DNA from 4 places in the Paenibacillus sp. AN1007 genome. Region 4 is predicted to be linked to each of the others. Evidence: riboswitches for the same ligand, from Rfam matches in the RefSeq annotation. Region 4 holds a riboswitch; each other region holds the start of a gene.

The links. Region 4 has a riboswitch for cyclic di-AMP ahead of ABXS70_RS19245 (hypothetical protein). Riboswitches for the same ligand answer to the same signal wherever they lie in the genome.
Region 1: another riboswitch for cyclic di-AMP. It lies ahead of ABXS70_RS09705 (3D domain-containing protein); the one in region 4 lies ahead of ABXS70_RS19245 (hypothetical protein).
Region 2: another riboswitch for cyclic di-AMP. It lies ahead of ABXS70_RS26010 (ubiquitin-like domain-containing protein); the one in region 4 lies ahead of ABXS70_RS19245 (hypothetical protein).
Region 3: another riboswitch for cyclic di-AMP. It lies ahead of ABXS70_RS25635 (C40 family peptidase); the one in region 4 lies ahead of ABXS70_RS19245 (hypothetical protein).

What each region holds. Positions count from the first base shown of each region.
Region 1 is NZ_CP159992.1:2,127,560-2,135,266, forward strand. It holds gene ABXS70_RS09695 (ABC transporter substrate-binding protein/permease) at 1-1,161, shown strand, start outside; gene ABXS70_RS09700 (amino acid ABC transporter ATP-binding protein) at 1,148-1,870, shown strand; cyclic di-AMP (ydaO/yuaA leader) riboswitch at 2,140-2,334, shown strand; gene ABXS70_RS09705 (3D domain-containing protein) at 2,337-3,008, shown strand; gene ABXS70_RS09710 (polysaccharide deacetylase family protein) at 3,183-3,989, opposite strand; gene ABXS70_RS09715 (hypothetical protein) at 4,145-4,489, shown strand; partial or broken gene ABXS70_RS09720 (PspA/IM30 family protein) at 4,657-5,327, shown strand; gene ABXS70_RS09725 (DUF350 domain-containing protein) at 5,423-5,824, shown strand; gene ABXS70_RS09730 (DUF4178 domain-containing protein) at 5,855-6,361, shown strand; gene ABXS70_RS09735 (DUF4247 domain-containing protein) at 6,373-7,122, shown strand; gene ABXS70_RS09740 (HNH endonuclease) at 7,224-7,514, opposite strand.
Region 2 is NZ_CP159992.1:5,769,254-5,776,960, forward strand. It holds gene ABXS70_RS25985 (small, acid-soluble spore protein, alpha/beta type) at 66-239, opposite strand; gene veg (biofilm formation stimulator Veg) at 494-766, opposite strand; gene yabG (sporulation peptidase YabG) at 941-1,837, opposite strand; gene rsmA (16S rRNA (adenine(1518)-N(6)/adenine(1519)-N(6))-dimethyltransferase RsmA) at 1,895-2,788, opposite strand; gene rnmV (ribonuclease M5) at 2,802-3,347, opposite strand; gene ABXS70_RS26010 (ubiquitin-like domain-containing protein) at 3,502-4,686, opposite strand; cyclic di-AMP (ydaO/yuaA leader) riboswitch at 4,955-5,207, opposite strand; gene ABXS70_RS26015 (TatD family hydrolase) at 5,449-6,216, opposite strand; gene ABXS70_RS26020 (HD domain-containing protein) at 6,556-7,707, opposite strand, start outside.
Region 3 is NZ_CP159992.1:5,691,748-5,699,454, forward strand. It holds partial or broken gene ABXS70_RS25615 (PBP1A family penicillin-binding protein) at 1-900, shown strand, start outside; gene ABXS70_RS25620 (YwhD family protein) at 1,093-1,596, opposite strand; gene ABXS70_RS25625 (M1 family metallopeptidase) at 1,698-3,689, shown strand; gene ABXS70_RS25630 (hypothetical protein) at 3,700-4,545, shown strand; cyclic di-AMP (ydaO/yuaA leader) riboswitch at 4,808-4,945, shown strand; gene ABXS70_RS25635 (C40 family peptidase) at 4,964-5,419, shown strand; gene ABXS70_RS25640 (GNAT family protein) at 5,779-6,276, shown strand; gene ABXS70_RS25645 (cytochrome c) at 6,425-6,781, shown strand; gene ABXS70_RS25650 (4a-hydroxytetrahydrobiopterin dehydratase) at 6,880-7,176, opposite strand; gene ABXS70_RS25655 (hypothetical protein) at 7,392-7,685, opposite strand.
Region 4 is NZ_CP159992.1:4,257,888-4,265,594, reverse strand. It holds gene urtD (urea ABC transporter ATP-binding protein UrtD) at 1-9, shown strand, start outside; partial or broken gene urtE (urea ABC transporter ATP-binding subunit UrtE) at 1-681, shown strand, start outside; gene ABXS70_RS19270 (hypothetical protein) at 781-1,410, opposite strand; gene ABXS70_RS19265 (XRE family transcriptional regulator) at 1,439-1,642, opposite strand; gene ABXS70_RS19260 (urease accessory UreF family protein) at 1,903-2,604, opposite strand; tRNA gene ABXS70_RS19255 (tRNA-Leu) at 3,105-3,187, shown strand; gene ABXS70_RS19250 (glutathione peroxidase) at 3,376-3,852, opposite strand; cyclic di-AMP (ydaO/yuaA leader) riboswitch at 4,243-4,418, shown strand; gene ABXS70_RS19245 (hypothetical protein) at 4,537-4,965, shown strand; gene ABXS70_RS19240 (HAD family hydrolase) at 5,115-5,813, shown strand; gene ABXS70_RS19235 (Nramp family divalent metal transporter) at 6,016-7,311, opposite strand.

The DNA.
Region 1 (7,707 bases), 2.1 Mb from region 4:
TTGGTCATCTCAGGCATGACACCGACAGATGAGCGGAAGAAAAGTATTGATTTTTCTGAGCCGTACTACAAATCCAAACAAGTCATTATGATCCGCAATGTGGACAAAGACAAATTTCCGGACATGAAGTCTTTGGAGAATACCAAAATCGGTGTACAAAAAGGCTCCATTCAGGAATCGATTGGACAGAAAATTCCAGGCGCGAAGCTCACTTCTCTGGATAAAATCTCCGATATCGTGCTGCAGCTTCAAACGAAACGTGTCGATGCGGCGATTGTCGAGGATACGGTGGCTGCTGGTTATCTGGATGATATTATCGGTTTGGCAGCCGCAGTTCCGGATGAAGAGCAGGTTGAAGCGGCAATCGGGATTCGCAAAGGCAATACAGAGCTGCTGACCGCAGTGAATCAAACGCTGGAGCGTCTGAAAAGCGAAGATAAAATCAACCAGATGGTAACGGATGCGAGTCTCCTGATGGCGGATAAAGTGAACAAATCACAAAATATTTTTGAAGTATTCTGGCAGTATAAAAGCTTCTATGCAACAGGTGTGGGATATACGCTGCTGTTATCGGCTCTCGGTGTCCTGTTCGGGGTAATCATCGGTTTGATTATCTGCCTGTTCCGTCTTCATAATCTGGCCGTTCTGCGCTGGATTGGTACAGCTTACGTAGAAGTCATTCGAGGCACGCCAATGCTGGTTCAGCTCATGATTATCTACTATGGGGTGTCCTTGACCTTTGGCATCAACTTCTCCGCACTGCAGGCGGGGATTATGACACTCTCCATCAACAGTGGTGCGTACCTGGCCGAGATTTTCCGTGCAGGGATTCAAGGCGTGGATCGTGGTCAATTGGAGGCTGCTCGTTCACTCGGTATGGGCAGAGGTGATGCGATGCGTTATATCATTTTGCCGCAGGCTTTCAAAGCCGTACTTCCGGCAATCGGTAACGAGTTCGTGACCATCATTAAAGAGTCATCCATTATCTCCGTCATCGGTATGGTGGATATTATGTATCAGGCAAGTGTAGTTAAAAACATTACGTACCAAGGAATGAATCCATTCCTTATTGCGGCAGCGATCTACTTCGTCATGACATTCATTTTGTCCAAGCTGCTGGGTCGATTGGAAAGGAAGTTGGGTGCAAGTGATAGACGTTAGACAATTATACAAATCATATGGCAAAAATGATGTGCTGAAAGGCATCGACGTATCCATCGGTAAAGGTGAGGTCGTCGTAGTGATTGGTCCTTCGGGTTCGGGTAAAAGTACATTCCTGCGCTGTCTGAACCTTCTGGAGCAGCCGACATCGGGACAAATTAATTTTGAAGGTGTTTCAATTACCGATCCCAAGCACAATATTAATGCTACGCGAGAAAAAATGGGCATGGTATTTCAGCATTTCAATCTGTTTCCGCACAAAACGGTGCAGCAAAACATTACGATTGCGCCAATCAAGGTAAAGAAGCAATCTGCAGTTGAAGCAAACAAAATTGCCGATGATCTTCTGAAAACGGTTGGTTTGGCTGATAAAAAAGATGTATATCCTAATCAGCTGTCTGGTGGACAGAAGCAGCGGATCGCAATTGCAAGAGCCCTGGCGATGCAGCCGCATGTTATGCTGTTTGATGAGCCCACATCTGCACTGGACCCGGAGATGGTTGGAGAAGTACTGGAAGTTATGAAACGTCTTGCCGAGGGCGGCATGACCATGGTCATCGTTACCCATGAGATGGGTTTTGCGCGTGAGGTTGGTGACCGGATCCTGTTTATGGATGGCGGGGTTATCGTTGAAGAAGGTACGCCTGATGAAGTTTTCGGTGCACCGAAACATTCGCGTACACGTGATTTTCTCGCAAAAGTACTCTAAATCATCCCGCTTCCTGGAGTGGATTTATAGCAAAAGCAGCGTTAACGGCAGAGGTCCGCTAACGCTGCTTTTTTGCATTTCACATAAGAAGGAATGAAATCAGGGCTTCAAAACAAAATAAGTAACGTTTCTGTTACCCATGTAAGAGATAAACGGACTGATTAAAGGATGTGAAATTCTGGAGTTATCTTACAAATCCCGGAGGACCAAAGAAGATCGGTCGCTAATTGGTAACATTTACTACAGCTTAGGGTTACAAAATTGTGATATATTGAATGCTGCCGAAACTTCCGAAGTGGAAGTGTGGGGGATGTAACAGTGCAGACGTGTCAGTTCATAAGAACGGCGCGCCGCTAGGGGTGAATTAGGGTACATAATGCTTCAGCATGTGATTTACAGCCTATAGGGTGGATTCCTCCATCCGAATCCGACAACTAACTTCGCAGGCATAATGAGGAGGAAGACCATGTTTCACAAAAAACGTATAGCCAAGACAGCCATTGCATTACTGACATCCGTACTGTTGATTCAAACCGTTCCGGTTCACGCGGAATCGATTCATACAGCTAAAGAGGGGGATACGTTCTTCACCCTATCCAAACAGTATGGTATTGCCATGGACACATTAATTAAAGCCAATAAAGACATTTCACCGTATAACATCTATGGTGGTCTGAAAATTACAATTCCAGGTCAGGAAAATAAAGCGCAAGCAGCCCCGGTTCAGATGAAGTCAGAGGAAAAACCGGTTACAGCAGCGAGTCTGGATGTAAGCGCGGATACTAAAGTTGTCCAAGCCTGGGGTAAAACATTTGACTATAGTAAGACCTTAAACGTGAAAGCTACAGCATATTCCGCAGATGCTTCCGAGAACGGGGGCTGGGGAGCAGTTGATTATTTTGGCAACCCGCTGGAACTGGGCACGATTGCAGTAGATCCGAAGGTGATTCCTTTTGGAACCAAAGTTCTCGTGACGGGGCATACGCACCCGGGACTGCCTAAACAGGCTTTCGTTGCTACTGCTCTGGATGCAGGGAGTGCCATCAAAGGCAACCGCATCGACATTTTTATTCCGGGAAGCAAACAGTTCGTAAGTTCATTTGGTTTTCAGGATATTGAGCTTTACATTTTAAAATAAAAAGTAAAATTGACTTAACTCCCTAGATTCTTTGATGGGATTCAGAGAAAAATGATACGCTAACATATAGAGGGTGTTCTTTGGTTGTTGTCATGAATGAGTAAGATTCATGGTTACCGATAGGAACACCCTGTATTTTTATCTATACAATCAGCTTTAAGGCTGCCGGGTGTCTTATTGTTTTTCCTTAGGCAGCTGCAGCATCTCGTCCAGCGTGACCAGTTCATAACCTCGATGTCGCAATTCCTCAATGACATCTGGCAGGGCCTCCACTGTACCTTGGAGATTAGAGCCTGTACCTCCGCCTGCATGCTGCAGTACGATGGAGCCGGGTTTAACCGCTGACAGAATATTATGTTTCACTTGTTCCTTGGACAGCCCTTTCCAATCCAACGAATCCACATTCCAGTTGATAATGCTGTAGTGCTGCTTGGCGGCCCAGCGCAGCTGTTCCTCGTTAATATCTCCATAAGGTGGGCGAATCAATTTGGGTGTGTAGCCCGTCAGTCGCTGAATGATATCCCCGGTATGTAGAATCTGTCTGCGAAAAGCAGTCATCGATAACTTGCTGAATTCGGGATGGTTGTAGCTGTGATTGCCAACAATATGTCCTTCTTTCACCATACGTTTCACCAGATTTGGATGTTTTTCCGCCCGACTGCCTACCACAAAAAAGGTTGCGCGAACCTTATATTTTTTCAAGACATCCAGTACCTGCGGCGTAAACCTCGGGTCGGGTACATCATCAAAAGTCAGTGCAACCTGTTTGGTCGACGGGCCATTTGTCTTGAAAGTATCCGCATATTTCTGACGCAGTTGACCTAAAGTCAGCTGTTCTTCTCGATCATTGGCGCTGGATGCAGGTGGATCAAGCTCGGGCAGATTAGGTATGTGATTTGCTGAAGCAGCCGCGGGAGGAACCAGGTAAACCCCAAAACATATAACCATAACGAGTGCTGGCATAACGAGGCGTTTAAACATTGGACGGCCTCCTTTTTTCAGAAATTTCGTTCTTTATGGTATGCCCTTCACGAGAACCATTTATGCGAATGTGAGAAGTTTCATTGTGTAGATCAGGTTATGAAAGTCATAATTCCACCATATATCATATAAAGAGAAGGCTAGGTGGAGAGACGATGAGTACATATGATTTGAAATCCATTCGTTTAGAGGTTTTTGAGGCAGGGCAGGACAAGGTATTTCTCGTTACAGGGGGGAAAGCTCATATCGGGGCTGTAGCTACGTTCTATGTCGACCATGAACGGGTAAGCGGTACAACGGTGCATATCCCGGGACATAAAGAACAGGAATTATGTGAGCGGCTTGCCCGCAAAGCGGCTCTGCAATTGAAAGTTACGGTAACCGTAATTATGGGTATCCACTTTGACAGCATTACGCGCTTGCAGATCGACGAAATTGTTCAGACGGCGGAGAGACTTGTGGATGAACATCTGAATAAAAAACAAGAATCCAATCATTAATATCATTTAATGGATGCACATCTGATATGCAGCATGATTCCGTATCATCCTCCTTATACTAAGATGCAGATCCGTTTTAATTTTTTTTCGCAAAATTGAAACGAGTTGCAGATTACTGCGTATGTATCTTTATATACAATGTAATATCCACTGGGAGGAATAACCTAATGTCCATTTTCAAAAGATTACGTGACCTTACAATGTCCAACATCAACGCTATTATCGACAAAGCCGAAGACCCGATCAAAATGACGGATCAATATATCCGTGACATGCAGGAAGATCTGGAAGATGCAGAGAAAGCCGTAGCTGCTCAGATTGCCATTGAGAAGAAGTTCAAGCAATTGTTCGAGGAACAGGAAGCGCTTGTCAAGAAACGTGAAGAGCAGGCTCACACGGCAGCTCGTGCACAGAACATGGATCTTGCCCGCCGCGCGCTGGAAGAGAAAAAGCTGCTGAAGAGAAAATGCTTGAATACAAAGCCAGCTATGACCAAAACAAAGCTTCCGCAGACAATCTTCGCGGTAAACTCGATGAGATGCGTAAGCAGTTGACTCAGATGAAGAATAAACGTGAGACATTGGTCGCTCGTTACAATGCAGCCAAAGCTCAAACGGAAATCAACAAAGCGCTGAATGGATTCAGCTCTGATACCGCAAGTGCCGGCATGAAACGTATGGAAGAGAAAATGATGCAGATGGAAGCTCAGGCTGAAGCAAGCAACGAAATGTCTTCCAAAGGCAAATCGCTGGATGAAGAGTTCGAGAAGCTTGGCAAGGATGCTGCTGTCGAGGACGAACTTGCTGCACTGATGAAACAGTACGAAAATAAAAACTAACACCTTGGCGTTCAGCAGGGTTAAACAGCGGAGGAGAACAGTGTTTCTCCTTCGCTTTTAAATGCGGATCATGTTGATAAGTGGAGGCTGTGTAAATGGATTTGAACATTTTGGCGATGCTGGTCTGGACTGTTTCAGGTTCGGTTTTGCTGTTTGTATTGATGTATGTGGATTCGCTTTTTACAAAATATAAGGATTTTGCTGAAGTCAAGGCTGGTAATATGGCGGTAACCACCCGGATGGTCATGAAATTATTTGCACAGGGTTACGTGCTTGCAACTTCAATTTCGACGGCTGGTCATCTTGGAGAAGCGCTGCTTGTTTCCGTTGTATCTTTTGTTCTTTTGTTGATCCTGGAAAGTGTTGTTCACTTTATCATTCGCAAATGGGCTGCTCTGGATCTGGATACAGGAATACAGCAGGGCAAGACAGGATATGGATTGTTTTCCGGGGCACTGCATATTGTAGGCGCATTGATTATTGCAGCTTGCCTGTAAGCCATAAGATAAGGAACAGGGGTAATTTGCATGAGTGTATGGAAACGTATTAAAGGAATACTAACAAAGCCGGAGCCGCCTAAGGCGGAAAAAACAATGCTGCAGCTTGCACCTGGCGATATTTGCGAAGTTTCACTGGTCACCTACGAAGTTATAGGCAGAGTACAGAATCGTGCTCGTAATGCTGTCGTATTAACGCTGCAGGATGGAAGTGCATTCCGATATTTACACGTGGAGGAGCGTGAAATCACTCGGTATGCCTTATATACACCTATAGACGGAAGACTTGATGCCCCCGACGAAGTGCCAACGATTCTGGAACTGGATGACCATGTGTATCATTTGGAGGAAGAGTATGGTGGTATGGTTCAGACGGTGGGCAGAACACCTTATGGTCAGGCTGGCGAGCAGCTGGTATGGCAGTATCAATCGGATGATAACAAACTTCTTCGTGTGGAATGGCAAGACAGAAGGTTTAACCTGTATGAGGGTGAGTCCATTCTTCCTGCGGATATCAAAGTGATTCGTTCGAACTAGGAGAGGTTCCAATGAAAAAACGCTTGGCACATGGATTAAAATTAATGCTGGTCCTCAGCCTTGTGATGTCTCTGTTGTCTGCGTGCGGTGCAGCCCCTTCGGTTCAGGATACATATCCGCTTGAATCGGTAAGCGGCAGTGGTCAGTCTACCTCTTACGTTTATCGGGCTGCAGACCGTACTGTTCCAGAAGTGGCAAAGGAGCTGTCCGATCAACGAAAACCGGATCAGATTTCCGCGGAAAGTACGGAACGCATGTTCCTGGTGTACCAGGATCAGTATTATCATCTACAGCAGGACCCCAAGAAACCAGAAGATACGCTGGTTGAAGTAGATTCCAAGGAATATGTACGTCAAAACTACAGCTCTTCCTTCCTGCAGGGGTATCTGACAGCAACCTTAATTGGTAATTTGTTTGATACTTTCGGTGGGCGAGGATCAGGGAACTACCGGGGATATACGGAACGGGATACGTACAAACCAAAGGCTGGATCTTACCGAGCCCCAACCAATAATGATAAAAAATTGGCTCCGCCTCTTACCGTGGAGCGCAAAGGCTCGATTACACGTCGCGGCAGCGACAAGGATACAAGTGTTGGTTCTGGCGGCGGGTTGTTTAACCGCAATAAGGAACAGAGCAGAGGAAGCATTGATCGCAACAAAAGCAGCGGCGGCTTCGGCGGGTTGTTTGATTCACCGAAAAAATCCTATAAAAAACCAAAGACACGTGTCGGCGGCGGCAGGATTATGAGGCGAAGATAGACAGATTGCTGACGAATGTTGTGAAAGATGATAGGAAGACCAAAAAACAGCAGCAGGGTGGAACTGTCGATTTCGGCAGCAGACTTCCTACTGCTGTTTTTTTAGGTTTTACGGACATGGTGCGACTTGCGTACACGAGGAATTGTCGAAGCAGGCTGCTTGCGTATCCAGCGCAGATAAGGAATGATGCGTTCATCGGTTCGCAGGGATTGAAGATCGGTAAGACCGAGCGTAATCAAATCCCGATTGGTATATAACGAGTGAATCTGCTTGTGGCAGGCAATACATAGGTTGGCAGTAGGCATGAAGTTACCGCCCATTTCCTTTGGAGTCAGATGATGAACTGTTGTTTCAACGGGCTCTCTGCCGCATAATTCACAATGATTATTCATAGTTGCCACCTCCCGTTATCGAATGCTATTATGCGCATCTGCATGTCATTTCATGTTGACTGCTGTCCGTGGTAATGATGATCGGAGGTATGATAAAATGGCGCGATTCTGACAGTAGGGGGTGCGTCAAAAATCCATTTGTTCAGATACACATGCAGTTTTTTGGCTGCAATTCAGTGAGCAATCGACTTGT
Region 2 (7,707 bases), 1.5 Mb from region 4:
CTAGGGGGAAAAAGCGGGGTGTCTCAAGATGAATTGCCCCGCTCTCCAATCTGGTTAAATTGTAGCTATGATTTACGCGCTGCCTGCTCTGCCATCTGAATTGCCCGTTTCACCATGTTACCCGCATCCTTGGCCTTGATCCCACCCCAACCTTCCTGCTGAACAGTGTCGTAGAAGCCCAGATCTTTCGCAAGCTCATACTTCAGTTCCTCCGACATGACACTTCTTCTTCGACTCATAAACCATCCTCCTCCAGATCTTGATCAAGTCACAATGAGTCCCTCTGATTCGGGATCGTTTAATCCCCAGGTTCTGGTGCATGCTTCCCGTCGTAACGAACGGGCGCATTCCTTGACCTGTTCAAATAGTATGCCGCCTGCATTCCATCGTCATTCCTGCATATGTATGGTTTCAATCTTGGGAGAAGCTGCATTCGTACTAAAAAATATAAAAAGGCGATTCGCTGTGAAAGCGAATCGCCTGAAACCAATGCTTACGTCTCCATGTAGGAGCTAGTCTCGCTGCCTGGGTCAAAGACCATAACTTCCACAGACTCCGTAAGTATATCCGCATAGCTGTAAGATACTCGCTTGAATGTTTCCTGCTCCTCATCAAGCTTTACAATAAAAACAGAAGGGTACGTTTCTTCCAATACACCCGTACGCTCAATCGTCTTACGGCGGCCACCATTAGCCCGCAGCGTAATTTTCTGACCAATATGTGCATCGAGATTGCGTTTGATATCCAACAGCGTATTTTTAGCCATTGTGGACGTCCACCTCTTTTCTTGTCCATTATACTGAATTTTACAGCCATTGTCAAATCAAAGCTAAATATTATATCAGCACTAAAAAGTTGCTGTCAATGATTTTTTTTGCAAATAAAAAAAGCCCCTTTCAGGGCTGCTGCTGGACCGGAGTGCGACTCCGGTATAACTTCATCAGACTGCAGATGGATTTACTTTTAGCGTAGATAAATCATTGAGTCCTGGCAGGCCTACCCGGTAACTGCCTTTGGTTTCCACACCACCTACACCTTGGATACCGCTAATCGTATTATGCAGTACATCATTCATGTTTACGGTATCCCGAACGGATGTGAACGAAGCCTTGGCGGCCACATAGACGGGATCAAGTGCATGAATGAGAATTCGACCTGGAGAACTTGCAAAGTTTGCGCCGGCACGCAGCAGTGCTTCAAAATGAGACTGACAGGCCCCTGCAATAATGGTCAGCGCATCAAGATGACGCTCATACTGCCTTGCGACCTGAATGGCCGAGACAAAATTTTGTGAATTTTTATAACTCCCCAAACTATAGAGATCATAGGGCTGCCTTGTCTTTAACACACCATCATGACCAGTAATCACTACGATATCCGGACGAACTTTGGGCAGCAGGCGGTATAACGTATCTGCCATTGCTGATTCATGCACATACTGTCCTTCTGCAGGAACACGAAGCTGTTCATACAGATTCATGCTTTTTTTCAAATAATTCGGGTCACCATCCAGGTGCAGCACCTTGCCGGGCATTTCGAAATACGCAGGCTCCTGCTGTGCAGCCCATTCCTGCATCAAACCTTCCCGGTTACGCTCTGCCTGCTCCATACGATGCTGCTGCAGGCGGGAGAGCGTCTGATGGGCTTTAATATGTGCCTGACGCGTTTTTGCACTCTGTGGTTCGTAAGGAACCTGTATCAAATCGTCCACCGGGGAGTCAGCCAGCAGCCGGAACTCGGTCCCTTTAATGACCGCAGCATCTGACTGGAGTCCTTCTACCCGAAAAGTCACATCGCCACCGTATGACTTCCGAACGACCAAGTCTCCGATATTCATCACCATTATCACCTCTACCCCATCGTATGGGCAGAGACCCGGATTGGTTCATTAAAATTACAGTCCGCCGCGAACCCCGGCTTCCCACATTACCGTGCTGAGGGTCGCATACTCCTGCAGACTTAATGTCTCTCCGCGCCGTGAGGGCTGTATACCTGCCTGCTCCAACAGTTGATCCGCCTGCTCTCTGTTCTCCTTCGAGAAGAAGCGGGCTTTAAGATTGTTGGAGATTGTTTTTCTCCGCTGCGCAAACGAAGCCTGCACGACTTCAAAATAATGCTGTTCGTTCGGAATCTGCACTGGAGGCTGGTCACGAACCTTCAGCTTAATAACTGCTGACTCTACGTTAGGCTGCGGGATAAATACGGTAGGCGGTACCACACAGACCAGTTCCGGCATACTGTAATACTGCACGGCAATACTCAGACTTCCATAATCCTTGGAACCTGGTGCCGCCGCCATGCGTTCAGCTACTTCCTTCTGGATCATGACCACGATGCTGTCTACAGGCAGCTTCTCTTCCAGCAGCTTCATCATGATTGGCGTCGTTACATAATAGGGAAGGTTCGCAACAACACTTACTTTATCAACCGAAGCGAAGTCTGATGCAAACAGCGCAGCCAGATCCAGCTTAAGAACATCTCCGTGATGAATGCGTACATTGGGATACGGCTCCATGACCTCTCCAAGGATCGGCAGCAGACGTTGGTCAATTTCCACAGCCGTAACAGGACCAGCCGCACGCGCGAGGCGCTCCGTAAGAGCTCCAATCCCCGGACCAATCTCCAGAGCGCCCTTGGACTCGTCCAAATCGGCAGCGCCCACGATTTTGTTCAATATATTTTGATCGATCAGGAAGTTCTGTCCCAGACTCTTCTTAAAGGAGAATCCATGCCTCTGAATAATTTCCTTAGTGCGTTTGGGTGTTGCAATTTCAACGGTTTGTTCCATGTCTTTCATAACCTCACAATCCTTCACGTTCGATTTGCGCTAATGCATCGGAGAACTCTTCTCTTGTAATCTGGAAAACACTCAGCCGTTTGTGAAACTGTTTGCCGTTGCAATACCCGATCCCCAGCAGGTTGCCCATCTCCATGCGTCTTGCTGCAGCTTGCGGGTGTATAATCAGTCCTGCCTCAATGAGGTCTTCCCAATCAATCAGACTTGGTGCACCTTCATAGGATGTGTGTACACGTGCCAGAGCATGACGTATGGCCTCCGGTGAAGCATTCTCAACGCCGATATCCCCTTTACGTGTCGCATCTGCCTCTGGAATGAACGCATGTTTGCAGCCTGGAATCTTATTGGCAATGATTTTACGAATACGCTCACCCGCATGGTCCGGATCTGTCAAGATGATGACACCCCGTCTCTCCTGAGCAAGTGCAATTCGCTTCAGTATACGCTGATTAATAGCAGAACCTCCGGTTTCGATCGTGTCTGCTTCAACGGCCCTTCTAATGGCTACCGTGTCGTCACGGCCCTCCACAACAATTACTTCTTTTATCATGTTCCAATTCTTCCTTTCTAACGCAAAAAGAAGAGGAATATCCTCTTCTCTGCCAAACGGCGGAGGAGACTGAATTCAGACTCCTCCGCCGCATATTCCGCATGAATCTTCATGCAACTATTTTATAGCATTCCCATTTCAAAGTAAAACGATTTTAGTTCGCTTCCGGCTTCACGGGTCCAATCACATATACCGTTTTGCCTTTCTTACGTCCGAAATTCAGGGCATGCTTCACACTGTCATAATAAACATCAATTTTGTTGCCTTTAATCGCACCACCGGTATCTTCCGCACGACGGAAGCCTAGGCCCTCGATGTATACCCACCAGCCAATTGGAATGACTTTCGGATCAACTGCGATAGTGCGGCCTTCCGTTACACGAGTACCGGAAGCTGTCTTCGTACCAATGCCTGGCTCTTCAGCAGAGTAGGCTGTCATGGATACATTTTTCAGAACTTTAGAATATTTAAAAGAATTCCCGGAGACCGTAATCACCTTGCTGCCCGAGGCAGATGTTTTCTTCGAGTTCGATACTGCTGTTTTGCTGCTTTTCGAAGTTTTGGCCGATACCAATTGAACCTCTGGCTTTTTCTCAACCGGCTTCGCTTTTGTACCTACTGCAATAACTTTGTCTACACGATTGGAAGCAATCGTTTTGCCGACCATTTTTTTGGAGACGAGTTCTCCATCTTGAAACACTTTTTCGATATGCTGCACAAGTGTGCCTTCCTGACCTTTCACTACTACACGATTATCCCCTTGGAACAAACTAGGATCTGCTGTTTTGACAACCTTGTAGGCAATCGGATGCTTCACGTCCACTGTACGCTTTGTTACACGCACTACACGAATCTTCATATCCGATTTTACAGTAGTTCCGAGCGCTGGATACACTTTATCATGCTTTGCAACTTCAATACCTGATTGCTGAATTACATCTTGTACCGATGAATCGGTTGTATACAGAGTCTTGGTGTCTCCGTCTGCCGTAATGTTAACTGGGATGGCCCGCTCAATAACGATTCGGTCTCCGTCCGTAATCGCCCCATTCATGGGCATGGATACCTTGTCGTGAGGGCTGACTGTGATTGACTGCTCCTCCAGCATTTCCTGAAGCATTCCTGTACGAGTCTCTACCACTTGAGCTTTGCCGTCAATAACCAGTGAAATCTGCTTCCCGGCCTGACCGTAAACGACTAACAAGATCATGATTGCAAGCGCAATTGAGAATATCGCGATCAGTGCCATTTGACGCAAGTTCTCATGCTTCCACCGCAACGCGAAAGACTTACTGGATGATCGTGACTCATGGGTCTCTTCTGGTTGGAATCTGCCCACTTCTCCGTCCTCCTTCATAGCCTCGCCGTCTAAAGTAATGCATGATGTCTTTGACGCGACTATACCAAATTTTCTACAGAACACAGATCAGAGGTAATGATCGGTCCTGCACCATGAACCCCTCTTCGCAGCATGATGTCATCCTCCTGAATACTTACCGTATGATGACTCTATTTCTTTTATTCAAAACAAAAAAAGCCAAAGAAAGAGTGTAAGAGACTCTTTCGTGGCTTCCGAATGATTTGAATATCGGAAATTCATGCACGAGGTTGCCTCTCTTTTTCCGCTTGCGAGGTTAGCTGTCGGGTTCGGGCGAAAGAGAGCCGCCCTATCTCAGGTCACCCGCTCATGGCGGACGCCCTTGAATTCACCCCGAGACCCAAAGAAGAAATCAAATACGGCTTCGCAGAACATTCCACTGTTTTGGGTCAGCGAACGATGCGCATCGGCTGCATTCACCGATGTTTAAGCCCTATTGGTTCCCCCGCTCTCCATTAACGGAGACTCAGCGAGATTGATTCATGAAAGTAATGTTGTCTTATCGGAAAGTGTCCCTTTGTTCATCCCCCGAACATCTGTCCAATTTTCCGCACAACAATTCACTGAAAAGATGATATCCTGTTTTGATGCATGTTGTAAAGCATGGATCAAGTACGTTTTTCTAAATATTTGGTTAAAATATTGTAATATTCTTCAATAATTCGAATCAAAGAGCAAATTACCTCTCGTTAGCTTCCTTTTTCACCTGATTTACTCCTTTTTTTACCGAATCCCAAATCGTTCCATGGCATTTTTGGTGGTTATTGCAGCAATTTCCTCCACCGAAATGCCTTTAATTTCCGCAGCGGCTTCAGCAACCAGACGTACATGCGCTGTTTCATTTCTCTTTCCACGATAAGGGTGAGGTGTAAGATAAGGGGAGTCTGTTTCTAGAAAAAATCGATCCATCGGAACCTTGGCCAGCACCTCTTTAGGCTGCTTCGCATTCTTGAATGTGATTGGCCCTCCAAAAGAAAGATGGAAGCCCAATTCCAGACACATTTTCGCCGTCTCCCAGCTGCCTGAGAAGGAGTGCATCACACCGCCAACCTCACTCGCTTTCTCTTCACGCAAAATACGTACAATATCCTCATGGGCATCCCGATTATGGATGACAATGGGCATATTTAATTCACGTGCCAATGCAATTTGTTGTCGTAATACGCGGTGCTGTATTTCCTTAGGTGAGGTGTCCCAGTGATAGTCCAGACCGATTTCACCAATGGCTACCACCTTTTCGTGTTTGCACAAAGATGCAATCCATTCTAAATCACCCTCCTGCATCGTGATTGCATCCACCGGGTGCCAGCCTACAGCTGCATAGATGAAGTCATACGTTTCAGCCAGTTTCATCGTCGTTGGAATCGTCTCCCGATTAAAGCCAATGTTGATCATACGAGTAATGCCTGCATCAACAGCCCGCTGGATCATGTCCTCTCGGTCTTCGTCGAATTGTGGTGCATCGAGATGTGTATGTGTGTCGAATAACATAGTGTTTATTTCTCCCTTCATGTCGAAAATCGAATACCGATTATATGCATTAGAATTTTGAATTTATTTTTTTGAAACACAAATTTTGATTGGGACATGCCGCGATTTCTGTATTTTCACTTTTAATACTCAAGCTACTATATATAGAAGGAAAATAAAAAGTCAAATCTACATCTTGCAGCTAAACCGGATTTAAAACTGTATATTTACTCACTTTGATTACAAAATTATGTCGATCTACATATCCTCGCCATTAAAGCAGATTAATGTATCATGTAAAATAGCTCTTTTAGAAAGTCTTTTGATATCAAAATGTTTCACCTGCCGCATCATTCATGATTACAAAAAATAGGGGCGTATATGGGACGGTAATTCATGAAGGATGGCATCAACCTTGTTCTGAGGATAGTACAGATGATGTTTGCCCAGATGAAGTCCACTGATCGAACGTACAATATCAGACACTTCTGACAACTCGTGCAGCTTGTCCTGCCTATCCAGTAAAAGAATCTGCTTATCCGTGGATTGATCTGGACGAAACACGTCGTAAGGATTATCCGTTGGGAAATCAACCTCAAGATCGTATTCCGGATTCAACCCTGCATGAGCAAAAGCTTCCCTAATTTCTTCAACCATGTCCAGATCCGTCTGTTCGAGCTCCACATACTTATACAATCTGCGATCCATAAAGCGTTCGCACAGCTCACTCAGAACAGTATCGTCCTCTTTACGCCACTGCATAAAGGCTGTTTGAATCAATGATTCATCAAGCTGCAGATATTCATCAACGGAAATTTCTCCATAAAACAGTTTGGGCAGTGGTTCTACCATAAAGCGGAACGGAAAGCTCTGCTCCACTAATGCTTTTGCCCGTTTGAAGATTTGCCGTAATATAATTTCCGAGCTTCGCGTTACGGGATGGAAGTAAATCTGCCAGTACATCTGGTACCTTGACATCAGGTAATCTTCTACAGCATGCATGCCGGACTCTTTAACCACGATTCGCCCATGAAATGGACGCAGCATCCGTAGAATACGGTCCAGATCAATTGTGCCATAATTTACGCCTGTAAAGTAGGCATCCCTGAGCAGGTAATCCATCCGGTCAGCATCAAGCGGGCTGGTCACCAGATTCACAACGATTGGTTTATCATATGTTTTCTGGATGACTGAAGCCACCTTCTCGTCAAAATCAGGAGCGTACCGTCTTAGAATCGCCCCTACTTCGGTATCCCCCTTGATAATGCGGCACGTCCAGTCTTCATGATTCATATCAAAAGCTTCTTCAATGGAATGAGAGAACGGTCCATGTCCAAGATCATGAAGCAGGGCAGCACACAAGGCCACCAGTTTTTCTTCCTTTGGCCAGTCTGAATAATGACTTCGTTCAAACTGTGAGATGATTTTGCGAGTAATTTCGTATACACCTAAGGAGTGGGAGAAGCGACTGTGTTCTGCCCCATGAAAAGTAAGATAGGATGTTCCTAATTG
Region 3 (7,707 bases), 1.4 Mb from region 4:
GTTTCATTATGATAATGACCGCAAAACCTACAAACCCGGTAATTTTGGTGATAAGTATCTGGGCGAGATTGATCTGCGGCAGGCCATTGCGGCATCGGATAACATCTACGCCGTAAATACCATTATGAAAGTCGGTCCTGAGAAGGTTGTGAGTATGGCTCAAAGTCTTGGTATCACAAGCAAGCTGAGCCCTGTCCCTTCTCTTGCGCTGGGCACTTCACCTGTCAGTCCCTTGGAGATGGCTTCCGCTTTCTCCGTTATTGCAGCCGGGGGCAGCGAACGCCGCCGATTGCCATCCTGCAGATCACGGATGCTGCAGGGCGTGTACTGTATGAGTCACCTCAGACCAAAGCAGAAACCGTGGTTGAACCGGCAGCAGCTTATGTATTAACCCGTCTAATGGAAAGTGTCTTTGAGCACGGGGGAACAGGCAATCGGGTATCTGCTGCGATTAAACGCCCGGTAGCAGGCAAAACAGGAACAACAAACACGGATGCCTGGCTTGTCGGATTTACCCCGGAGCTTTCCACCGCCGTGTGGGTTGGTTATGATCAAGGAAAAGCAATCTCCACGTCGGATGGCCGTCGTGCGGCCCCAATCTTCGCCCAATTTACGGAACAGGCTTTGGCAAGCGTACCGCCCAAAATTTTCAACGTTCCTGATCAGGTCGTCAGTGTCTATATCAACCCGGAAACCGGCAAGCTTGCAGGTAACGGCTGTGAGGAAAAGCGGCTGGAAGTGTTTATTGAGGGTACGGAACCTACAGAGGTATGTCGGGGTAAAATGGAACTACCAGATTCCACACAGGACGAAAAGGCACGTAAGGTTGAAAATCAGAAAGGAATACAGGAACAAAAACATTCCTGGTGGAGTGACTTCAAACGCTGGTGGGTAGAGTGACGCAATTCCGCAATGACTTGATTGCGTCATGGACTTCTCAGCCTGCAGTTTCCAATCGCGGTAATAGAACATTTCATAAATATACAGCCAGATGAATAGGACTGGACTGAATAACAGCAAGCATAGTTACAGCAAGCAAAACAAGCCCCGAGATCAGAAGTTCTGATCCGGGGCCTGTTCTTTTTTTGCACCTTAAGCGAGTGCTTCTTTCAACTCATCCGGTGAAGCATTCCACCACTCTTCATTATGAGAGATCAGAAGTGTCTTCAGCGCTGCTTTCTCTTCCGCTCCCAGTTCATCCAGCATAAACCGACGTTTCAATGCATAATCCATCCGGTTCACGTGATCCGCGAGAAGCTTCCAGCCGCGTTTGGCCTCTGTATCGATCCACATCTCACACGCCGTCGCTCCACCGTACAGCTGCCCTTGCTCCGTACGATCCACAGCTACCCACACCAGCCACACTTGACGTCCGTTGGGAACATCTTCTCGATTCGTCGAAAATTTGATGCCGCGCTCCACCTTACTCTTTGCGTGCATTGCACCGACGTCAATCTTGGCTTCACCCTGGTCAATGATGACCGGAGAAAGGTTGTTCAGATCAATAGAACCTGCGCCGAAGCCTTTGTGTTTACTTTTGGCACTCACGATATTCAAGGCAATCTGTTTCTTGCCGTTTTGCTCATTTTGGTCCATGTTTATAGCCTCCAAGAGTTGATACAAATATTTTAACTAATAATCGGCCCATTGCAAACATATACATGCTGTAGATGCTTGTCAACGGGAGGTATTTATCGATGATTCCACGACGCGCCAAGAGCTGGCTCACCGCATCCCTGGCCCTGTGTTTGCTTGCCGGAGGGATATGGATCATGCTCGGTTACAATCGTTCCACTTCATCTGAACTGCCCATACTCGCTCCGGAATCGGGCAAGCCCCACCTTAAAGCTCCAACCCCTGCCCCCCCGGAGAGCGTGCAGTCTCCTACAGCCGAGGTGTACAGCAATCGGGTAGTGGAATACCACATGGATGTAAAGCTGACCGAGGGGAACACACTGCAGGGCACACAGGCGATCACCTGGATCCATCCGGGGAAGAAAACAGTGAACGAGCTTTATTTTCATATGTACCCTAATGCATTCTCCTCTGCAGATAGCACATTTATGAAGGAATCCGGCGGTAAGCTTCGGGGCGATGTCATGCCGGTAGATGGCTATGGCTCCATGAAGTTTGTTGATATGCAGACAGAGGACGGGCTTTCTCTGCTGCACCGGATGCAGTATGTACAGCCGGATGACGGGAACATCAAAGATAAAACACTGATTAAAGTGCGGCTGCCGAAACCCGTAAAAGGCGGGGAAAGCATTACAATCCGCACAATGTTCGAAGTGGAGCTGCCGAAAATTTTCGCCCGGATGGGCAAAACCAATGATTTTGTTATGGCAGGTCAGTGGTTCCCTAAACTCAGCGCCTACGAACCTGCAGGAAGAAGAGGCCGTACAGCAGAAGGCTGGAACCTGCATCAGTATCATGGCAATTCCGAGTTCTATTCCGACTTTGGCATCTATAGTGTTCGTATTCGGGTACCCGAAACATACAAAGTAGCCGCAACCGGATTCCCAACCCAACAGGCTGTTCTGAAAAATGGGGAGAAGGTGTACCAGTTCTATGCCGATGATGTACATGATTTCGCTTGGGCAGCCTCACCTGATTTTGTATATGCAGAGGAGCCCTTCTCAGCTCCTAACGTGCCGGGTGTGCGCATCAAGCTTTATCTCGACCCGGCACACCAGGATCTGAAGGAACGTTATCTCTTTGCCGCCAAAGCCGCATTATCCAATTACAGCAAGTGGTTCGGACCTTATCCATATGCCACCTTATCTATTGTAGTCCCGCCTAAAGCGGCAAATGGCGCTGGGGGAATGGAGTATCCAACCTTAATTACGGCCTTCGGAGCCGATGATACAACCCCAGGTTACGATCTGGAGCGAACGGTGGTGCATGAAATCGGGCATCAATACTTCTACGGCATGGTTGCGAGCAATGAATTTGAGGAGGCCTGGCTGGATGAGGGATTCACCTCATACGCAGAAGACAAACTGATGGAACAGGAATACGGGCTAATCCCGAACCTGCCTGTACAATCCGGGCTGATCACATCTCCCGCTCCATTAACACAGCCCTCCTGGAAGTTTGACTCACAGCAGCAGTATGCATCCAACGTATATACCCGGGGGAAGCTCGTACTGCTTGGCATCGAGCAGCAGGTCGGAGCCAAACAAATGGAACGCATCCTTTCAACCTATGTTAAGAAATATCGCTTCAAACATCCGGCAACGGCCGATTTTCAAAAGGTAGTCGAACAAGTTACCCGGGCCTCTTGGGCTGATTACTTTGACCAATACGTTTACAACGACGGCATGGCTGACTTTGCCGTGGAGAGGATCAAGGTTATTCCTGCGGAAAAGGATGGGGAAACCTTGTACGAATCCTCAATTACAGTTGTCAAAAAAGGAAGTGACTTTCCGAAGGTTCCTGTTCGGATCGCTTTTGAGGATGGACATACCGTAACCAAGCAATGGGACGGCAAGGAGGATCGCATTACCTATAAACTCACGTATACCTCTCCCGTCTCCTGGGCGATGACCGATCCCTTATATGACATCGTGCTGGAGAACCGCCATATGAACAATTTCCTGAGAACTAAACTGGACGAGCAAGTCCAGTCCCGCTGGAATATGAGTGCTGCGAAACTAATTGAAGCTGTATTCGGAGGTCTGTCATGGTGAGGTGGAGACGGTGAAAGCAAAAATTCGCGAAGGCTGGTTTCTCGTCCGTCAGCATATGTTCATTGCTGCAATTTTATTTCTCTATCAGCTTGTATGGGGCTATTTTATCTACCGGTTGGTTCAGTCGGCAGTTGTTCCTCTCCTGCTTCGTTATCCGACCGAGGATGCTGGAGAGCTGAGCACGCTTTTGTTCAAAATGGAGAGCCAGCTGCGTCTGTCCGGCCCTGAGGTCCAGCGCTATCTCTGGATTCTGGGAGGGATGCTGCTGCTTCGCCTGCTGGTCAGCCCTCTTATTCAGGCAGGCCTGCTCTATTCCCTGCAGCATTTCAATGCCGCAGAAGAACGTATTCCGTTCATTCGCGGCATCCAGAAATTGTGGAAATCGATGTTGCTGCTGCACCTCATTCGCACAATACTTATGCTGCTTCCCGCTTACTGGCTCATACCTAAACTGTATTCAATCTTCATGGACAGTTTCCATTCTATTCATCTACTGCTGCCCGGCATCCCATATGCTGCAGGATGGATCATCTACGGATGGATTGTGCACCATATGATGCTCTATATGCAGTTCGGTATCTCTGCTCCGGGAGAAGAAGGAAGTCTTCACGGAATGCTCAAAGGGCTCTGGATTGCTTTAACCCGCATCTTCACAGTCATTGGCATCATCCTGATACTCGGAATGGTGCACTTATTCATCTTTGGTGTATTCACATCTGCCTCATGGTTCTTGACCGGACTTACCGGACTGATTCTACAGCAGACATATCCGCTTGCCAGAAGCCTGCTCAGCATGTGGAAAGTATGTGCCCATTTCCGCTTATGGCAGTCCACATCGTCCCCTAATACTGACTAGATCATTTAAAAATTGTTACCATCTCATGTTAAACAATTCATCCATTGTGATGTGTAAATACGCAAACCTCGACCTTCCCCCGTCAAAGGTCGAGGTTTTTTTTGCTAATTTTACTGCTAAACGTTGCCAAAGCACCACTCCTCTGGTACAATAATCGCAGTGAGTTTTTAGTAACAACTTTGTAATCTTTAAATCCTTATTTGTAACAACTTTAAATCTAAACTTTAAAATTAAATTTTCTTTTCGTTTTTTTACAGGTGCACAACTAGCAGAGCCAAATTCCTTGCACCTGGGAAGCGGGGGAACCAGTTATGGGTGAATTGATCTTGATACAGAGGGATCATAGGGGACCTTCAACCGAATCCTTAAGCTAACCTCGCAGGCATTGGAAGGGGTATATCACTTGTTTAAGAAGAAATTGACCGCAGCAGTACTTAGCCTCACATTTGCATTATCACTTGGTGCAGGCAGCGCATTTGCAGATTCTAAGATGGATAAAGTCATCGATTCAGCAATGGGAACTACATACAAAAGCGGAGGCACAACGCTTGACGGTTTTGACTGCTCCGGTTTCACACGGTATGTATTCGACAAACTAGGTATTGATTTGGCTCGCCAATCCAGCTCTCAATATGACATGGGTGATTCCGTATCCCGCATGGAGATGAGACCTGGCGATCTGGTATTCTTCAACACAACAGGTAAGGGCGTATCTCATGTAGGTATTTTCGTAGGAGATGGCAAGTTTGCGCACTCTTCTTCTTCCAAAGGTGTAACCATCAGCTCTCTTAGCGAGAACTACTGGGCTAACCGCTACATTGGCGCTAAACGGATTATGAGCACGGACACTTATGAGTCACTGGCCCTTGAGTAGGGACAAGCTGTAATCAACATGATGTTGGAACCATTAACTATACTGTAACGAAGTAGAAGCATAAACAGAACCGCCCGGTACATTCTCCGCAGGAATGTATCCGGCGGTTTTTTTGTACTTCTATCCCCCTGCAGCTGCTGCTCACATCCATCATTACATGTATGCGAACCATCAGGGTTCATTTTACTTCGTTTGTCCGTGCCCTTATGATGTTTTTACCCATCCCGTTATAATATAAACGGAATGAGCCGGACTTTTGTTTCATTTTTTTTCTGAAAATTGAAAACTTGCCAAATGAACAGCTCTTTTGTAGAGTGAACAAAGAACGGGTAACGGAAGAGAGGAGCACACACTGTTATATGAAGAATGAAGCCCCTTTGACGTTTCGTGTTGTACCGATGCAGGAAGAACACGCAGCACTTATATGCAGCTGGCAGTATGATCCGCCATACAATATTTACAGCTGGCTGCCTTGGGATCAGATGAAAGCACTGGAAGTCGAATTTGGAGATGCACGGCTGCGTCATGAGCAGTATGCGATTATCCTGGATCAACAGGATCAGGTCTATGGGTTTGCTCAATATTTTCCGCTTCAGGGTGTGACACGGATTGGCCTCGGAATGCGTCCGGAGAAGTGCGGTCAAGGACAGGGAAAAGCCTTTGTTACAGCTATCGTTCAAGAAGCCATTCGCCGTAATCCTTCTAACGAGATCGATCTTGAAGTACTTACCTGGAACAATCGCGCCATTCAGGTATATCTGAAATGCGGATTTGTCATCCAGGATACATATGAACGTCAAACCCCGACCGGCCTGATGCCCTTCCACTGCATGGTCTACGAGGGTCCGAGAGAGTAAATTGCAGATAAAATGGTCTCATTTTGTCTCTCTTTTGTGATTAGTTCAAAAAATTACCACAAAATGCTATGATGTAACGACAGCTTCCGTTATAATGATAGGGATAGTTTGGGTTAGATGATCTTTCATTCTGGAGGGGACACAAGGGATGCACAAATGGATCATGAGCGGGGTATTTTTTGCAGCATGTGCTTTAGCTATTGTTTTAATGTTTACGCTTCCAGGTAAAGAGGAAGCGGCTCAAGAAGCCAAACCGTCCATGCCTGAAGTAGCTATGGATGCCGGACAGGCTGAGACGCTGGTGAAAGCGAACTGCATCTCTTGTCACGGTGATCAGCTTCAAGGTGGGGTAGGTCCTGCACTTGCCAACATCGGTAGCAAGGATGATGTGGAGAAAATCTACTCTACCATTGTCAAAGGTAAAGGCGGCATGCCTTCTTTCAAAGGCAGACTGCAGGATGAGGAAATTGCTCACATCGCTATGTGGTTGGCAGAGAAAAAGTAAGCATTGCCGTTAAGACACGAAGACATCAAAGAGGCTCTCGTTCTCCCGGCCGGGAGGCAAGAGCCTCTTTTGCTGTTCGTTACCAGTATATCCTGAGATTATTCTGTTCTCATTTTTTCAAAGGCTTCGTTGTACTGCTCTGCTTCTTTAATGTCTACTGACGTAATGCCGCCCTCATCCCAAGATGTAAGACGCAGCGTAACCGTTGTATAATCAATAGTAATAAAAGGGTGATGATTGAATGCCTCCGAAATCGCTGCGACTTCGTCTACAAAGGCAATCCCTTTCATATAGTTAGAAAACACAAATTTGCGGACAATCCACCGTCCCTCTTCCAGTTCCCAGCCCTCAAGCCTTCCCAGATGAGCTTCGACTTCCTCTTGCGTAAAAACCATGCGTTATCTTCCTCCCCATATGATGAGACATCGCGGATCTTCATCCACATGACCATCGACACCTTTGCATGCTGCCCACACAGCCTTAAAGGCAGGCCACCGCCCTGCGGAAGCCTTTTTTCATGAGTATCATCTTACCACGTCAAAGCGCCAAAATCCATAGAATAGACAGCCAAAGCATTGAAGCATAAGGTATTGTCAACGATTCATATTTTTTAAATTAAGGGTACAAACGTCAACTCTTCTTCTCCAATTAAAATATGAATTCGGTGCTGTTCCTTATCATGGATAACAACCCCACTGCCAACCGGAATTACGGATTCCTCCCCAAGCGCATAGAACAAGTCTTCTGCAAGCGCCTCGTCTACCTCAAGCTGTTCCGGTTCTCCCAATCTGCTCCACTCTTCCTCATCCATTTCGAAGAAAACATAGCGATCCGGGATACGTCCGATCGCCGCTGTTAAATCTGTCAATATTCCTTCATAATCACGTCCATGCTTTACGCCCATTGACTTTTCACTCCTACTCACC
Region 4 (7,707 bases):
GAACGTTGAGTCAGGGTACGGGGAGAGCCGGGTGCTGCGTGGTGTGGATCTGGAAGTGCAGTCTGGTCAAGTGACGTGTCTGATGGGAAGGAATGGCGTGGGGAAAACGACGCTGATGAAAACCTTGATGGGGCTGATTCGGACGCGTAAAGGCAGTATTCAATGGAACCATCAGGAACTAGCTTCGCTCGAATCGGCTAAACGGGCAAAGGCGGGAATAGGATATGTGCCGCAAGGGAGGGAGATTTTCCCCCAGCTTACGGTGAAAGAGAACCTGCTGCTTGGACTGGAAAGGAATGCTTCCGGGAATCAATCGTTCCCTGAGGATGTGTTGGATCTGTTTCCGGTACTTGCTTCCATGTATGGACGTCAAGGCGGTGACTTGAGTGGTGGGCAGCGAGCGAGCTTGCCATTGCTCGTGCGCTTGCGTCCCGTCCTGGCCTGCTGCTGCTGGATGAGCCGACGGAAGGTATTCAGCCCTCCATCGTTGAGGATATCAGACAGGTAATACTCAAACTGAAAATGCAGGGCGATATTTCAATTTTGTTGGTGGAGCAGAGTATTGATTTTGTGCGCAGTGCCGCGGATTATATTTATGTGATGGACAGAGGGGTTATGGCTCTGCAGGGAGCACCGCATGAGCTGGATATATCGCAGTTTGAATATCATCTGTCTGTATAATGCAGTCCGGGCTATCCGTGTTTGTTTCGTGCCTGACTCCAATGTGCGCATGCTGTAATGGTGTTGAATGTACGGAGGTGTGACCTATGCTGTGCAGGTTTAATGAGGCTGGTCGAGTACGTTGGAGTATTTCGGATACAGCCGGCGGATGCATTCAGGGCAGATATCATGTGTGAACTCGGCAGAGGTGTGTTTCTCCAAATAATGTTCGACGGAGCTCCATTCCTCCGATTCGTCTTTAATATGTTTACAGACGGCGCAAATGGGCAATAGGCCGAATAATGTACGTGCTTCAGTCAGGGCTTGCCTTAGCTGAAGCTCTGTTTTTTTCTGTTCGGTAATGTCGGTGTGAGCTACGAGAGCCAGGGCAGTATCCATTGCGGGTCCATCATGCAGTGGAGTGAGCTCTACACGAAACCATCTCTCTTCATTATATGGGGTGGTCACAGAGATGTCGTATGTATGGGTTTGCTTAAACGGAACGACGTTGTGTCTCAGATCTTGTGCAAATGTGGTAGCCGGAAGAATATCTTTCTGCTGCGCCGCCCAGGCTTCCATCAAATGCAGGTAATGCCTGTGACAGCGGGCTGTGTGCGAAAAAGGTCTATGAAACCCGCGTTCCCAGGCTCGGTTGCAGCTCCTAATCATCCAATGCTGATCAACGATAATCAGCTGATGGTTGGTCGATTGGAAAGACAAGCTTTCGAGGTCTGATGTCACATATCTCACGAGAGAAATCCTCCTTTGATGAAAATGGTTATCGCAGCTCCTCGGGGATGTCCAAAATATCAGCGACCAAATGCCTGAATCTGGTTGCTTTGCGTGTGCCGTGGATAAGGTTGGACAGACGATAGGGTGGAATGCCATGCTGTTCGCAAAAGGTTTTCTGATCGACCTGCAGTTCGGTTAGGCGTCGTTTGATAGCCCATCCGAACGGAGTGACTGGTTTTTTCTTGTTCAAAAGGGTTCACTCCTGAATGGATTATAGTATTCAGCAAGCTTGTATTGGTGTAAGATATATAGAAATGCGAGCTGTGATTTCCATTATATACGTATTTGCGTCATCTAACAATTAAAAAATACGGAAATAAGTGTATTTTTTGAATTAATATGACGTAAATACGTTTTTATAAGCTTGCAAAAAAGTGAAAAACACGCCAGCAAGGGGATTGCGGCGTGTTTTTTTGTATGCATTTTTATAGAAGGGTGGAACGGGGAGAGTTATGCTCTGTAAGCATGGAGGCCTGCCCCGAGCATGTGAAAGTTGGGGAACAAGGGCTTCATAGACAGGGATGCGGGGGGCATATGTCCATCTGGAGAAGAGGTGCTCACGGTCGTCCATTCCTTCTCTAGGTCTGTGGTCAGACGACCCAGCAGTTCCTTGGTGACTTCTTCAGTTAGAGGGATAACTTTGGAGGCTTCGGATATACAAGCATACATGGCTGAATGCAGGTAACCGAGAACCGCCTCTTCGACGGGGATGTCAAGGTGGTGGTTAATCCAGGCGTGAACGGTAGGGAGGCAGCCAACGGAATTGTATTTTGCGAAGATCTGTTCAAGCGGGCTGAAGTCAATCCACGGATGCAGGGCGCGCGAGAGTTTGATTAAACGTTTGCCTATAGCTGATGCTTGTTCTCGAAGTTCAGCGGGTGTGCGCTGTACATGGACCAGTTTGTCGATCAAAGCGACACGCCAGGTGTCCTTATGATCTGTTGCGGTGTAGATGCCTTTGATCGCCATGCCTTCAAGACGCACAAGACTAGGGTGAAGCTGGCATCGCATGAACGATTCGATATCCTCGGCAGTACGTATGGAGCCTTCCTTGATATGGGTGTTCATGCCGAAGAGATGGGAGAACCCTCCAACCTGCACAGAGGGATCAAGCAGTTTCGCGTAATCGAGAAGCTTATTCCCACGATTCAAGATCTTTCGCCTCCTGTGTACAGTTGTGTAAATTTTCCTAACTTGATAAAGGTTTTTTTGAAAATTTGTGTGTAAATCCGAATTATATGATATATATTTTCACATAATAATCGGTGTTTTGTCAATAGTTAACAGAAAAAAAGACGTTTGTATAGGCCTGGTAAGTATTTTGTGTTATATAAACTTACACAAGCTTATTTGTGATAAAATAATTTGATTCTTCTAAAGTTCCTATTTCGAAAACGGATGGATTTACTCCGTCTTCGTGTGGCCTCTTTTTCGCAATCAGATTAATGTTATGTGCTTACTTCAGAGTTATGACAAAAATTTGCGCAGTTAGATGGAATTTGAGCAGTTAAATGAAAAATGAAAGGAGAAAGGAAGCTGAGTTGTATAAAAAGAAGTGTTATATTCAGGCTGCACAAGAAAATCTAGATAATTGCTTTACTTTTAAATAAGATTCCGGTATAATCAATTCTGTTGCCGATAATTTACGACATGCGGTCGTGGTGGAATGGCAGACACGCTATCTTGAGGGGGTAGTGGGCGTATGCCCGTGGAGGTTCGAGTCCTCTCGACCGCATTATATGAAGAGATACCTGAGAAGCTTTCCATAATGGAAAGCTTCTTTTCTTTGATCAGAACTGAAGTTCCGCAGCTCAATGGAACGTTCTGAACTAGTTGAAGCGGGTACAGCGAAAAAAAGCCATCCTGAAGCCTGAGCCTTGGCTCTTTGGTTTCGGATCGCTTTTTCATTTTATAAAATATAGTTTATTTCAACAAAGCCTCAATATCCTCTTGAATTTTGTCTGGTATCGTCTGCGGAGCATATCGTTTCACTACTTTCCCGTTCTGGTCAACCAGGAATTTGGTGAAGTTCCATTTGATTGCTTTCGAGCCGAGCAGGCCGGGTGCTTCTTTGGTAATATGTTGGAAAAGTGGATGGGCGCTGGAGCCATTGACGTCAATTTTTTCAAACATAGGGAAGCTGACACCGTAATTCATCTGACAGAACTCGGCAATATCATCGGAGGAACCTTTCTCCTGCGCAAACTGATTGCTTGGGAACCCAAGCACTTCAAACGGAGCATCCTGGAATTTATCCTGCAGCTCCTGCAGGCCCTTGAATTGAGGTGTGAGACCACACTGACTTGCTGTATTTACTATTAACAACACTTTGCCGCGATACTCGGACATCTCAATCTCTTGTCCGCGAAGGGTGTTTACTTTGTAATCATAAACTGACATAGGGATCGCCTCCATCATCTTGTTCTAGATACATTCATTATATTTTATGCAATTAAGTAATGCAAAACTTATTTGGCTTCTGCGTTGTTATGACCATCCTTGGTGTGTAAGATCGACGTAAGATTGAAATCGTTGTGAAATGTGATGATCCATTTTTGTGCGGCAGAGAATTAGACAGCTTGGAAGAGTTGGATAGCGTATAACCTCATTGTAAGCGTTATTATTGAAGATTATTGCCGGAAATCTGACGATTCAGTGATCTGGCCGCACTTTACATCATCATGGCACAGGTGTATGATTCATAGCGTAATTTGAATTTTAATAAATTTATACCTGAAAAACGAAACAAACGATAATATCGATCGGTTCTTTATTCAAGATGTACGAACGATGTTTTAATCGCTGAGTTTCCATTCATTAAGGGTGGAAAACGGGGGAACCAACAGGATGGGCTGTATTACAGCAGCAGACATCCATGGGGTGAATTTTCCGGTGACAGCCGGAAATAGGGCGACTCTCGCGCCCGAATCCGTCAGCTAACCTCGTAAGCGTTAAAGGGAGAGGCAGCAAACCGCACGCTGGTTCATGGCGTTTTCGTCATGGATTATTTAAGAAGCGTTTCGGAGGCCTTGGTCCCCCACGCTTCTTTTTTGTTGTCTTTTCACGCCAAGGGAGGAACGAACAATGGATAAAGAGATGATTTTGGTGACGGCTCCGAATGAAGCTGGACGTAAATTTGTGAAATTGCTGATGTACAAAAAAATGCCTTTTGCCGTTCTGACGAATAGTGCTGGTGAGGAGCGCAAACTTCGCCAGATTGGCGTAGAACATGTGATCCGCATGAATACGGCAGCGGCTGAAAAATGGTTTTTGCCGCAGGGCAGTGTAGGGAATGTATTTATTTTTGAAAATAGTCTGAACTTGACCTGCCGTTATCTGCAGATTTGCCGGTCATGGACATCCAAGTCCCTGTGTGTGATCACAGAGCAGAGCCATCCTAAAGGGATTTATCGGGGGATGGGGGCTGACAAAATCGTGTATTCATTGAACGGAGAAGTCGGTTTCCTTCTCAACAGCTGCAGCAAACAGGAAGCTGAAGTCAGCAGCTTATGATTGAGATTGATTCGATGTAAGACGCCTGCTATAATTGCAGCTATAGACTAACGGAATTTGAGGAGACTCATGCTTGTCGTGGGTCTTCTTTTTTTATGGATACAGTATGCAAGCTAGGGGTGACCTGCGGCTTATGAGGAGGAATCGGCGTGCCGGATATTGCCGGATTGAAGTGGTTGTTTTTTGATGTGGGGGATACGCTGGTGGATGAATGGGAGCCGGTAGACGATATCATCGGTCAATTCGTTCGTGAAGCTTGTGCTTATGGCTATCCAGTGAAAATTGAAGCGGTACGAGAGCTGTTTGCATCCTGTTATCGTAATTATGAACAGTGGCCAATGAAAGCTGCAATACGTACATATATTCATGATGAAGATCACCGCAAGCAGATTCAGGACAAGCTGAAATTCCGCAAAGAACTGGAGCGGCCCTTCCCTTCGGCGGCCAAGGTGCTGGAACGGCTCTCACATTACTATCGTATTGGCATCATAGCCAATCAGAGTCCTGGAACTGAGACTCGGCTGGAGAGTTACGGACTTCGGAAGTATGTCGATGTTCTGGCCTGTTCAGCGGAAGAAGGCGTGTCCAAGCCGGACCCGGAGCTGTATGCGGTTGCGCTGAAACAAGCTGGATGTGCTCCAGAAGAAGCGGTGATGGTCGGAGACCGAATCGATAATGATATCATACCAGCACGCAGCCTGGGCCTGCATACCATCCGTATTTTACAGGGATACGGAAGGTTTCAGCCCGAAACGTCGGAAGATGAGCGGGCGGACTGGACTGTTGAATCACTGGACGAACTGCTGCCCCTGCTCATACCTGATGACGATGCAAGTAAACCTATATAACGATCTGGTCGATGAGATCGGATTCGAGGTATAGGTGTCTGGGTGGCTTAACAAAGCAAAGACACCAAAAGGCTGATGCGCCCGTGTACTGCGGCACATCAGCCTTTTTTTATTTTGGAATGATATAAGCCTAAATCCTTTTTACACAGAAACGTTGATTGAAAGGAACAACCTGAAAAGCGAAGCGTTCGCCTTATATAGGTTAGAACAGCATGATGGTCTGGATAATGAGATATACATTCAGCACAACGATGATGGCAGCAATGATCCAGGAAACGATTTTGAGCCAAAGTTTGTTGACAAAAGGTCCCATGCTTTTTTTGTCGCTTGTAAACATGACAAGTGGAATGACAGCAAAAGGCAATTGCAGAGATAGAACGACCTGACTTAAGATCAGCAGTTCTTCTGTGCCGTGTTCACCCGCAATTGCGGTGACGATGACAGCTGGGATAATTGCGATCAGACGGGTGACCAGTCTGCGCAGCCATGCCGGGATACGGATATTCAGGAAACCTTCCATGACGATTTGGCCCGCCAGTGTGCCTGTAAGGGTGGAGTTTTGACCGGATGCGAGCAAAGCAACGCCGAACAGGATACTGGCAATCGTTGTGCCGAGCAGTGGTGTCAGCAGATGATAGGCATCTGAAATCTCGGCGACCTGTGTCATGCCTGCACTGTGAAATACAGCCGCAGATACGATCAGAATGGCGGCGTTGATGAACAGTGCGAGTGTTAAAGCAATGGTTGAATCCAGCGTAGTATAGCGAATGGCTTCTCTTTTGCCCTGAGTGGTCTGCTCAATCTGGCGGGTCTGTACAATGGAAGAGTGCAGATACAGATTATGGGGCATGACGGTAGCGCCGATGATGCCAATCGCAATATACAGCATGGCCGGGTTTTGCAAAATCTCGGTGCTGGGTACAAATCCGTGAAGAACACCGCCCATATCGGGTTTTGCCAAAAACAGGTCGATGCCAAAACAGAGCGCAATGGTCGCCATCAGCACAATGACGAGTGTCTCCAGTGCACGGAAGCCTTTGTTCTGCAGTACCAGAATGAGAAGCACGTCCACAGCGGTAATGATCACCCCGTACAGCATAGGGATATTAAATAGAAGCTTGAGAGCAATTGCCGAGCCGATGACTTCAGCCAGATCGGTAGCAGCAATCGCCAGCTCACATAGAATCCATAACATCATGACAACAGGGGGGCTAAAACGTTCGCGACAGGCTTGAGCCAAATCCCGCCCGGTCGCAATACCCAGTTTGCCTGCGAGGGACTGAAGCACTACGGCCATCATGTTTGAAATAAGAATGACGGATAGTAAGGTATATCCGAATTGGGAGCCGCCTGCGATATCAGTGGCCCAGTTCCCAGGGTCCATATAACCGACAGCTACGAGATAACCCGGACCAACAAAAGCAAGAAATTTTTTCCACCATGCTGCATTCTTAGGGACTTTCATGGAACTGTGTGCTTCACCCAGTGAAGGGGCCATTGATGCTGCAGATGCAGTTTCGCTGGCTGGAGAATTAAATGGATTTTTATGACTCATACTTGGATCACCTGACTTTACAATAAGATGTGATCGGCCTGCAGCCGAGGATTGATCAATTTTTGTATGTGCTCTGGCACGAATACTACAGTGTATACTTCCTATAAAAAGATAGGCTTAACAATAAAGGAAAAAACGACAGCGATATATCTAAAATTTTATGTTCACATTTACATTGTACACCTACAATAATTTTTGTCTAGTGCAACTTTTATGTGCTTGGACAAAAAAAGAGTCATACCAAAATATATCTTATAATATCTTACCCATGATGCCGAAAAAAACAGCCTCACATAGGGAGTGCATGAAATGGAGTCAATTGTAAATGCTGATAAAGAG